2 linked regions of the Catellatospora sp. TT07R-123 genome follow. The protein of the gene in region 2 interacts with the protein of the main gene of each other region in a pairwise test. Links are inferred from orthologs where the notes say so. Each region holds a gene or a part of one and is shown on either strand. Other genes may lie near its edges.

Evidence for each region. Proteins that work in one complex are often made in the same cells at the same time.
Region 1: the proteins of nth (region 2) and aceE interact in binary tests that used the Escherichia coli proteins (3 or more experiments, as listed by UniProt). The link is inferred for Catellatospora sp. TT07R-123 from one-to-one orthologs.

The regions. Positions count from the first base shown.
Region 1 is NZ_BNEM01000001.1:2,848,941-2,853,846, forward strand. Bases 451-3,728 are described here. They hold aceE (pyruvate dehydrogenase (acetyl-transferring), homodimeric type), read left to right. Parts: upstream 451-792; coding sequence 793-3,528; downstream 3,529-3,728. Other genes in these bases: Cs7R123_RS12120 (hypothetical protein), read right to left, coding at 451-589; Cs7R123_RS12130 (ABC transporter ATP-binding protein), read right to left, coding at 3,619-3,728. In the rest of the region: more of Cs7R123_RS12120, read right to left, coding at 20-450; more of Cs7R123_RS12130, read right to left, coding at 3,729-4,906. UniProt on the Escherichia coli protein: Component of the pyruvate dehydrogenase (PDH) complex, that catalyzes the overall conversion of pyruvate to acetyl-CoA and CO(2).
Region 2 is NZ_BNEM01000001.1:4,367,392-4,371,997, forward strand. The notes cover bases 803-3,780. They hold nth (endonuclease III), read right to left. Parts: upstream 2,676-3,780; coding sequence 1,929-2,675; downstream 803-1,928. Other genes in these bases: Cs7R123_RS18890 (CoA pyrophosphatase), read right to left, coding at 803-1,357; Cs7R123_RS18895 (TlpA disulfide reductase family protein), read right to left, coding at 1,354-1,932; Cs7R123_RS18905 (CapA family protein), read right to left, coding at 2,686-3,780. Outside these bases: Cs7R123_RS18885 (MarP family serine protease), read right to left, coding at 1-636; more of Cs7R123_RS18890, read right to left, coding at 641-802; more of Cs7R123_RS18905, read right to left, coding at 3,781-3,918; Cs7R123_RS18910 (Crp/Fnr family transcriptional regulator), read left to right, coding at 4,151-4,606. UniProt on the Escherichia coli protein: DNA repair enzyme that has both DNA N-glycosylase activity and AP-lyase activity. The DNA N-glycosylase activity releases various damaged pyrimidines from DNA by cleaving the N-glycosidic bond, leaving an AP (apurinic/apyrimidinic) site.

The sequences.
Region 1 (4,906 bases), 1.5 Mb from region 2 along the record:
GCCCGCTGCGCCCGGGGCCTCAATCGCCGCCGCCGCCGTCCCCGCCGCCACCGTCCCCGCCGCCACCGCCGCCGCCACCGCCGTCGGAGTCGCCGCCGGAATCGCCGCTGTCGTCGGAGTCGTAGTCGGCGGGGTCGGAGTCGGAGTCGCCGTGCGAGTGGTGGCTGCCGCCGTGCGCACGGCGGCGGTGGCGGCGGCGCCGGGCGAACAGCAGACTGAGACCCAGGAGCGCGACGATCGGGCCCGCGATGCCCGCCACCTGCTCGGCACCGGTCGGCGCGAGGAAGGCGTAACCCTTCATGCCGGGAATGACGTACGCGTCGGCGCCGGTCGGGGCGGTCAGCGACTGCTCGACCCCGGCTCCGACCAGCCTGCCCTGCTGGCGCTGGCTGCCGTGGGTCCAGGTGGCGTCGCAGTGGCGGTGGATGCCGGCCCAGGGCGGCGCCCCGAACGGCGCCGAGCAGTCCCGGCCGGTGGCGGCGACCGCGGTGACCGGGTCACCGCCGACCTCGGCCACCAGGGGGAAGGTCGTGTTGACCGCGAGCAGGCAGCCCCAGAGGAACAGGAGCAGACCGAGGAGTCGTCGCATGCGCGGCAGGCTAATCGATCAGCGCCGTTGTGATCGCGCCGCAGTCGCCCATCCGACCCGGAAGTTACTGGTCAGTATGCGTGTCGCGGATCGCACCGGGCGGCTGTCTGCGTGACGAATGCCCCGGCGAAGGGGCAGGATGGGGCGAACAGACAACTTCTGTTGGCAAGACCGACTATCACTACAACTACGAGGGAACGCCTGTGGCCACCGAACGCAAGCGCCCGGTGATCAGCGACGGCCTGCCGAGCCAGCTCCCGGATATCGACCCCGAGGAGACGGCGGAGTGGGTTGAGTCGCTCGACGGAGTGATCGACGAACGCGGCGCCAAACGCGCCCGCTACGTCATGTTGCGGCTGTTGGAGCGTGCCCGTGAACGCCAGGTCGGCGTTCCGCCACTGACCACCACTGACTACATCAACACCATTCCCAGCGAGCGCGAGCCCTGGTTCCCGGGCGACGAGAACGTCGAGCGCCGGCTCCGCGCGTACATCCGCTGGAACGCCGCGATGACCGTGCACCGCGCCCAGCGCCCCGGCATCGGCGTCGGCGGCCACATCTCGACCTTCGCGTCGTCCGCGTCGCTGTACGAGGTCGGTTTCAACCACTTCTTCCGCGGCAAGAACCACCCCGGCGGCGGCGACCACATCTTCTACCAGGGGCACGCCTCCCCCGGTATGTACGGGCGCGCCTACCTGGAAGGCCGGCTGACCGAGTACCAGCTCGACGGGTTCCGCCAGGAGCTGTCGCACCCGGGCGGCGGGCTGCCGTCGTACCCGCACCCGCGCCTGATGCCGGACTTCTGGGAGTTCCCCACGGTGTCCATGGGCCTGGGCGGCCTGAACGCGATCTACCAGGCGCGGTTCAACCGCTACCTGCACCACCGCAACATCAAGGACACGTCCGACCAGCGAGTATGGTCGTTCCTCGGTGACGGCGAGATGGACGAGCCGGAGACCCTGGGCGCGATCGGCCTGGCCGCGCGCGAGGAGCTGGACAACCTCACCTTCGTCATCAACTGCAACCTGCAGCGGCTCGACGGCCCGGTGCGCGGCAACGGCAAGGTCATGCAGGAGCTGGAGGCCTTCTTCCGGGGGGCCGGCTGGAACGTCATCAAGGTCGTCTGGGGCCGCGAGTGGGACCCGCTGCTGGCCGCCGACACCGACGGCGCGCTGGTCAACCTGATGAACACCACGCCCGACGGTGACTACCAGACCTACAAGGCGGAGTCCGGGGCGTACGTGCGCGAGCACTTCTTCGGGCGCGACCCGCGCACGCGCAAGATGGTCGAGCACATGTCCGACGACGAGATCTGGGGTCTCAAGCGCGGCGGGCACGACTACCGCAAGCTGTACGCGGCGTACAAGGCGGCGACCGAGCACACCGGCCAGCCGACCGTGATCCTCGCCAAGACCATCAAGGGCTGGACGCTGGGCTCGCACTTCGAGGGCCGCAACGCCACGCACCAGATGAAGAAGCTGACGCTGGACGACCTGAAGACGTTCCGCGACCGCCTCTACCTGGACATCCCGGACTCGGTCCTGGAGGCCAACCCGTACGAGCCGCCGTACTACAAGCCGGACGCCAAGAGCGACGAGATGGCGTACCTGCTGGAGCGCCGGGCGGCGCTGGGCGGCTCGCTGCCGCAGCGCAACACCAAGTACACGGCGCTCCAGCTGCCCGAGCACAAGGTGTACGCGGACCTGAAGAAGGGTTCCGGCAAGCAGAAGATCGCCACCACGATGGCGTTCGTCCGCCTGTTCAAGGACCTGATGAAGGACAAGCAGATCGGCCACCGCTGGGTGCCGATCATCCCGGACGAGGCGCGCACGTTCGGCATGGACTCGCTGTTCCCGACGGCGAAGATCTACTCGCCGCACGGCCAGCAGTACACCGCCGTCGACCGCGAGCTGTTCCTGTCGTACAAGGAGTCGACGGCCGGGCAGATCCTGCACGAGGGCATCAACGAGGCCGGCTCGGTCGCCTCGTTCACCGCGGTGGGCAGCTCGTACAGCACCCACGGCGAGCCGATGATCCCGGTCTACATCTTCTACTCGATGTTCGGCTGGCAGCGGACCGCCGACGGCCTGTGGGCCGCGGCCGACCAGATGACGCGCGGCTTCCTGCTGGGCGCCACCGCCGGTCGCACCACGCTGAACGGTGAGGGCCTGCAGCACGAGGACGGCCACTCGCACCTGATCGCGGCGACGAACCCGGCTGCGGTCGCGTACGACCCGGCGTTTGGCTTCGAGATCTCGTACATCGTCGAGGACGCCCTGCGCCGCATGTACGGCGAGTCGCCGGAGGACGTCTTCTACTACCTCACGGTGTACAACGAGCCGTACGTGCACCCGGCCGAGCCCGCGGGCATCGACGTGCAGGGCCTGCTCAAGGGCCTGTACCGGTACTCGTCCGGCCCGGCGGAGGGCCCGAAGGCGCAGATCATGGCCTCCGGCGTCGGCATGCAGTGGGCGATCAAGGCCCAGCAGCTGCTCGCCGAGGACTGGGGCGTGTCGGCCGACGTGTGGTCGGCGACGAGCTGGACCGAGCTGCGCCGCGACGCGGTCGAGGCGGAGCAGTTCAACCTGCTGCACCCGGACCAGCCGGCGAAGGTGCCGTACGTGACCCGGGCGCTGGAAGGCGCCCCGGGCCCGAAGGTGGCCGTCTCCGACTGGATGCGGGCCGTCCCGGACCTGATCTCGCGTTGGGTGCCCGGCGACTACACGTCGCTCGGCACGGACGGCTTCGGCATGTCCGACACCCGCTCGGCGCTGCGCCGCCACTTCAACGTGGACGCGGAGTCGGTCGTGGTGGCCGTGCTGTCGCAGCTGGCCCGCGCCGGTGAGGTGCCGGCGTCGGCGCCCGCCGAGGCGTTCCGCAAGTACGCGATCGACGACGTGACCGCGGCCCCGGCCGGCGAGACCGGCGGCGACTCCTAAGCAGTACCGCTCTCGGGGTCACACGTCCTGTGGTGTACGTACACCGCAGGAGGTGTGGCCCCGAGGCGTATCCACCTGTCGGGCGAGTGGTCAGTCGGCCTCGACGAGCGGTGCGACCAGGAACTGGTGGGCGGCGAGCTCGCGGTAGAGCGGGCTGGTCTCCAGCAGCTCGTGGTGGCGGCCGGTCGCCACGACCCGGCCGTGTTCGAGCACCACGATCTGGTCGGCGTCGAGCACGGTGGACAGCCGGTGCGCCACGATCAGCAGCGTGCGCCCGCTGGCGACGGTGTCGATCGCGGCGCGCAGCGCGGCCTCGTTGCGCGCGTCGAGGTTGCTGGTCGGCTCGTCCAGCAGCAGGATCGGCGGCGCGGCCAGCAGCGTACGCGCGATGGCCAGGCGCTGGCGCTCGCCGCCCGACAGCAGCACCCCGCCCTCGCCGACCTGGGCGTCCAGGCCGAGCGGGGTGCGTTCGACCAGCTCACCGAGGTTGACGGCGTCGAGCACCTGGCGCATCCGCTCGTCGGTGGCGTCGGGGGTGGCCAGGCGCAGGTTGTCGCGCAGCGTCCCGGCGAGCACCGGCGACTCCTGCTCGACGTAGCCGAGCTGGCCGCGCAGGGTGTCGTGGTCGAGGTCGCGGATGTCGGTGCCGCCGACGCGGATGCTGCCCGAGCTGGTCTCGTAGAAGCGCTCGACCAGCGACAGCAGGGTCGACTTGCCCGCGCCGGACGGGCCGACCAGCGCGGTGCGGCTCCCGGCGGGGGCGCGGAAGCTCACCTCGTGCAGGATCTGGGCGGGCGGGGCGCCGTCCTGGGCGGCGTACGCGAACCCGACCCGGTCGAACTCGACCGCGGGCGCGTCGGCGGGCCCGCGCGGCGCGGGCACCGGCGGCGCCTGCTCGCCCTCCAGCGGGATGACCAGCACCTCTTCCATCCGCTGGAGCGCCCCGAGCCCGGCCTGGAGCTGCGTGTACGCGTTGAGCGCCTGCCCCAGCGGCATGACCAGGAAGAACACGAACAGCACGAACGCCACCAGGTCGCCGACGGTGATGGTGCCGCTGGCCACCCGGGCCCCGCCCACGCCCAGGACCAGCAGGAACGATCCCTGGATCGTGGTCACCATGGCGGGCTCGACGATCGCCTGCAGCCGCGCGATGCGGATGCCCGCGCGGAACGCCTGCTCGGCGCTGTGGACGACGGTCGCGGTCTCGCGGGCCTCGGCACGGCTGGCCCGGATCGTGCGCGCGGCGGTGATCGACCGCTCGACGGCGGCGGTCATGTCGCCGATGCGCTCCTGGGCCTGCCGGGACATGCCGCGCACCTTGCGGGCGAAGAAGATGCCGCCGGACAGGCCGACGACCAGGCCGACCAGGGTGACGCCG
Region 2 (4,606 bases):
GCGGCTGCAACTCGGGGCGCTGCCCAGCACCTTGACCACGGACTTCTTGGCGTTGAGCACGATCTGCGAGCCGGCCAGCTTCGGGTCGGGGGCGGGCACCTCCTTGACCCGGGTGGGCACCAGGTCGCCGAAGACCTCGGGGAAGCCGTTGGTGTCGACGGTCTCGCGCAGCGCCTCGGTCAGGTTCTTGGCCTCGCCGGGCATGACCTTGTCGATCACGCCGAGCACCAGGCTGTTGCGGACCGCCTTGGCCAGCCACGGCTGGCCCGCGTCGCTCAGCGGCACCGCGACCAGCCAGGCCACCATGGCCACGGCCAGCACCGAGACCACGGCGCCGCCGAGGTCGTCGACGTGCTGCCCGGCCGGGTTGGTGATCGCGCGGCGGACCTTGCCGCCCCACCAGCCGGCCAGCGACTGGCCGAGCACGGCCAGGCCGAACACGGCGATCAGGGAGACGATCAGCTTCAGCGCGCCGTCGGAGACCAGGCCGGCGACCAGCGGGCCGAGTTGCAGGCCGAGCAGGGCGCCGCCGAAGAAGCCGGCGAAGGAGAGCACGCCCACGACGAAGCCCTGCCGGTAGCCGCTCATACCGAAGAGCAGCAGCAGGGCTAGCAGGACCACGTCGACGACCGACATCGGTTCAGCCTACGGAAGGGGAATCGGGGTTGCCACTAACCGGCGTGACGTGTGGCGGCGCCACCACCTCGGGCAGGCTCTCCACGCGGCTGGTGTCCCACGGACGGGACCAGCCGCCGAGGTCGAGCAGCGTCGACAGCACCCCGGCGGTGAAGCCCCAGACCAGCATGCCCCGGGCGTGGAAGGCCGGGCCGATCCAGCCGCTGCGGTGCCGCACCCGGACGCGGTGCTGCGGGTCGGCGAGCTCGGCCAGCGGCAGCCGGGCGACGTGGGCGACCTCCTCCGGCTGGTGCGCCCCGACCGGGTGCGGTGCGTGCCACCAGGCCAGCACCGGCGTGACCAGGAAGTCGGTCACCGGGATCCACAGGGTCGGCAGCTCGGCCAGGACGGTGACGCTGGCCGGGTCGAGGCCGACCTCCTCCTGCGCCTCGCGCAGCGCGGTGGCGGACGCGCCGGTGTCCTGCGGCTCGACCGCGCCGCCGGGGAAGGCGGGCTGGCCCGCGTGGGTACGCAGGGTCGCGGCGCGCTGCATGATCAGCACGTCGGGTCCGGCGCCGGGCTCGTGCTCGTCGGCGAGCAGGATCAGCACCGCGGCCGGGCGGCCGCCGTCCTCGGGGGTCGGGATGCGGGTGAAGTCGACGGCCTCGACCGTACGCAGGTTGGTGAGCAGCGGCTCCAGCCACTGCGGTGGAGTCGGGCTCACGCCGCCGCGGGCGCTCATGCGGCGGCGCCGAAGTGCTGCTCGACCAGGCTGTCGAGGGTCTCGCCGGTCAGCGCCGTCCCGTGGTAGACGCTGGCGCGGCCGTCGGCGCCGACGAACAGCGTCAGCGGCATGCCGTTCAGGCCGAGTCCGGCCAGCAGGCGGCCGTCCTTGTCGTACAGGGTGCGCATGCTGACCTTGAGTTCGTCGGCCAGCCAGGAGGCGCTGTCGCGGGTGTCGCGGCCGATGACGCCCAGCACCGGCACCCGGCCGGAGTCGGCCAGCCGCTGGAGTGCGGGCAGCTCGGTGCGGCACGGGAGGCAATATGAGGCCCACACGTTGATCACCAGTGGGCCGCGCAGCGCGGCGAGGTTGACCTGCTGCCCGCCGGCCATGCAGTCGAGGTCGAGGTCGGGCAGCGCGACGGTCTTCGGCCGGGGCTGCCCGGTGGCGGGCGGGGACGGGCGGGACGGGTCGGCCGGGCCGTACGGCGCGCAGGCGGCGAACGGCTGCGGCACCGGCTCTTCCGACGGCGGGGACCCGGTGCACCCGGCCAGCAGCGACAGCAGCGCCAGCGCCGGGAGCACGCGCCTCACGCGGCGACCTCGATCCCGGCCAGCGCGGCGATCTCCGCCGTGCGCGGGCCCTTGAGCAGCTTGACCGCCTCCAGCGGCGAGGTGGGGCCGGTGCCGTACGACGGGCACATCGGCGCGAGCGGGCAGGCGCCGCAGGCGGGCTTGCGGGCGTGGCACACCCGCCGCCCGTGGAAGATCACCTGGTGCGACAGCATCGTCCAGTCGCGCTTCTCGACCAGCGCCCCGACCGCGTGCTCGATCTTGACGGGGTCGCTCTCCTCGGTCCAGGCCCACCGGTTGACCAGCCGCTGGAAGTGGGTGTCCACGGTGATCCCGGGCTTGCCGAAGGCGTTGCCGAGCACGACGTTCGCCGTCTTGCGGCCGATGCCGGGCAGCGTGACCAGCTGTTCGAGCGTCTTCGGCACCTCGCCGTCGAAGCGTTCGACCAGGTTGCGCCCCAGCCCCATGAGGGACTCGGTCTTGTTCCGGAAGAAACCGGTCGGCCGGATCATCTCCTCCAGCTCGACCCGGTCGGCCCCGGCGTAGTCGGCCGCGGTGCGGTACTTGGCGAACAGGGCCGGGGTGGTCATGTTCACCCGCACGTCCGTGCACTGGGCGGACAGGATCGTCGCCACGGCCAGCTCCAGCGGCGTGGTGAAGTCCAGTTCGCAGTGCGCGTCGGGGTGGATCACGGCCAGCTCGCGCGCCATCCTGCGCACGCGCCGCTTGCGCCCGAGCTCGGTCTCCGGTTTCACCGCTGCCACGGCAGAGAGCCTACGTCGCGGGTGCCGCGATCGACCCGTCGGCGGAGACGCGCGCCCCGTTCGCGCCGAAATCCTGCTCGGTCATCTGCTTCATCAGCTTCAGCGCGCGCTCGTCCTTGTCGGGCTGCGGGATGCCGTACGACCCGGAGAAGTAGGTCGAGCGGAACCGCCCCGAGGCGAAGCTGCCGTCCGGCTTGAGCGAGACGGTGAGCACGCCGCCCCAGCCGACCCGGTCGCCGCTGCTCAGCGCGCCGCCTCCGGCGAAGTTGCCCAGGCTGTACGCGATCAGGCGCCCCTTGTAGAACTCCAGGCCGCGCACCACGTGCGGCCCGTGCCCGATGATCAGGTCGGCGCCGGCGTCGATCACCGCGCGGGCGAACTTCATCGGGTCGCCCCGGTTCTCCCCCAGGAAGAACTCGGTGCCCGGCCGGACGTGGCTCTTGTCGCCGCCCTCGGCGCCCATGTGCACCTGCACCACCACGATGTCGGCCTGCGCCGCCGCCTGCGAAACGACCTTCTTGGCCGAGGTGAGGTTCAGCAGGCTGTTGTTCCCCGAGTACGACGAGAAGCCCAGCACCGCGATCTTCACCCCGTCGACCTGCACGATGGTGATCTCATTGGTCTCGCCGGTGTGCTTGAGGCCGAACTTCTCCAGCGACTGCTGGGTGTTGGCGTAACCCGCGTTGCCGTAGTCCTTGCCGTGGTTGTTGGCCATGTTGAGCAGGCTGAACCCGGCGTCCTTGAGGTGCCCCGCGTACGACGGGGGCACCCGGAACTGGTGGCAGTTGTTCTTCGGGCTGGGGCTCGCGCCCGGCGCCGGGCTGGCGGGGCTCGGGTTGGCCGCCGGCTTCGGGCACTTGCCGGTGCCGGTCTCGTCGGTGATCGGCTGTTCGAGGTTGCCCATCACCACGTCGGCGGGCAGCAGCGACTTGACCTTGTCGAAGTAGCCCCGGCCGTCGTTGGGCGGCAGCTTGCCGGGCGCGTCGCCCATCACGATGTCGCCGGTGGCGGACAGGCTGATGGTCTTGCCCCCGGTCGGCGCGGCGGCGGACGCGCTGGCGGCGGCGGACGGGCCGGCCGCGACCGGGTCGTGCCACTGGCCCACCCCGGCCGAGGACGTGGTGGCGGTCACCACGAGCGCGACCACTGTGACAAGAAGCACGACACCGCCCGCCGCGGACGCACCGGGGCGGGCGCGCAGCACGCTGCGCAGCCGCGCCACGACCGACGGTCGAGCATCCATGCCCGTCGCAGCGATCGAGGTGGCCGGTCGGGGGTGGGGGGTGGGCTGGTCAGCAGGGGTGAGGGGCTCTGTCGACATCGCCGCGGACTCTACCCGCGGCGCGCCACCTGCGACATCGGTCGACCGCCGCGGATTCTGGGGGTTGGCGTCCGGTTGGGGACCGGTTGCGCCTAGACTGACCTCGCGCGGCGTATGGCGGTCCCACGCACCCCGCGCCGATGGAGGTATGGCGATGGACGAGGTGCTGGCTCGCAGCGGAATCTTCCAGGGTGTCGACCCGGAGGCTGCGGAGGCGCTTGCCCGTGAGATGGAGACGATCGAGATCCGCAAGGGCGAGATCGTGTTCAACGAGGGCGAGCCTGGCGACAGTCTCTACATCGTACTCTCCGGCAAGATCAAGCTGGGTCGCCGCGCCGCCGACGGCCGGCAGAACCTGGTCTCCGTGATGGGCCCGTCGGACATGCTCGGCGAGCTGTCGCTGTTCGACCCCGGCCCGCGCACCGCGACCGCCACCGCCGTCACCGACGTCCGGCTGGCCCGGCTGCGCAAGCAGGCCCTGCGCCCGTGGCTGAACAACCGCCCGGAGATCGCCGAGCAGCTGCTGCGGGTGCTCGCCCGCCGCCTGCGGCGGACCAACGACGCGCTGGCCGACCTCATCTTCACCGACGTGCCCGGCCGCGTGGCCAAG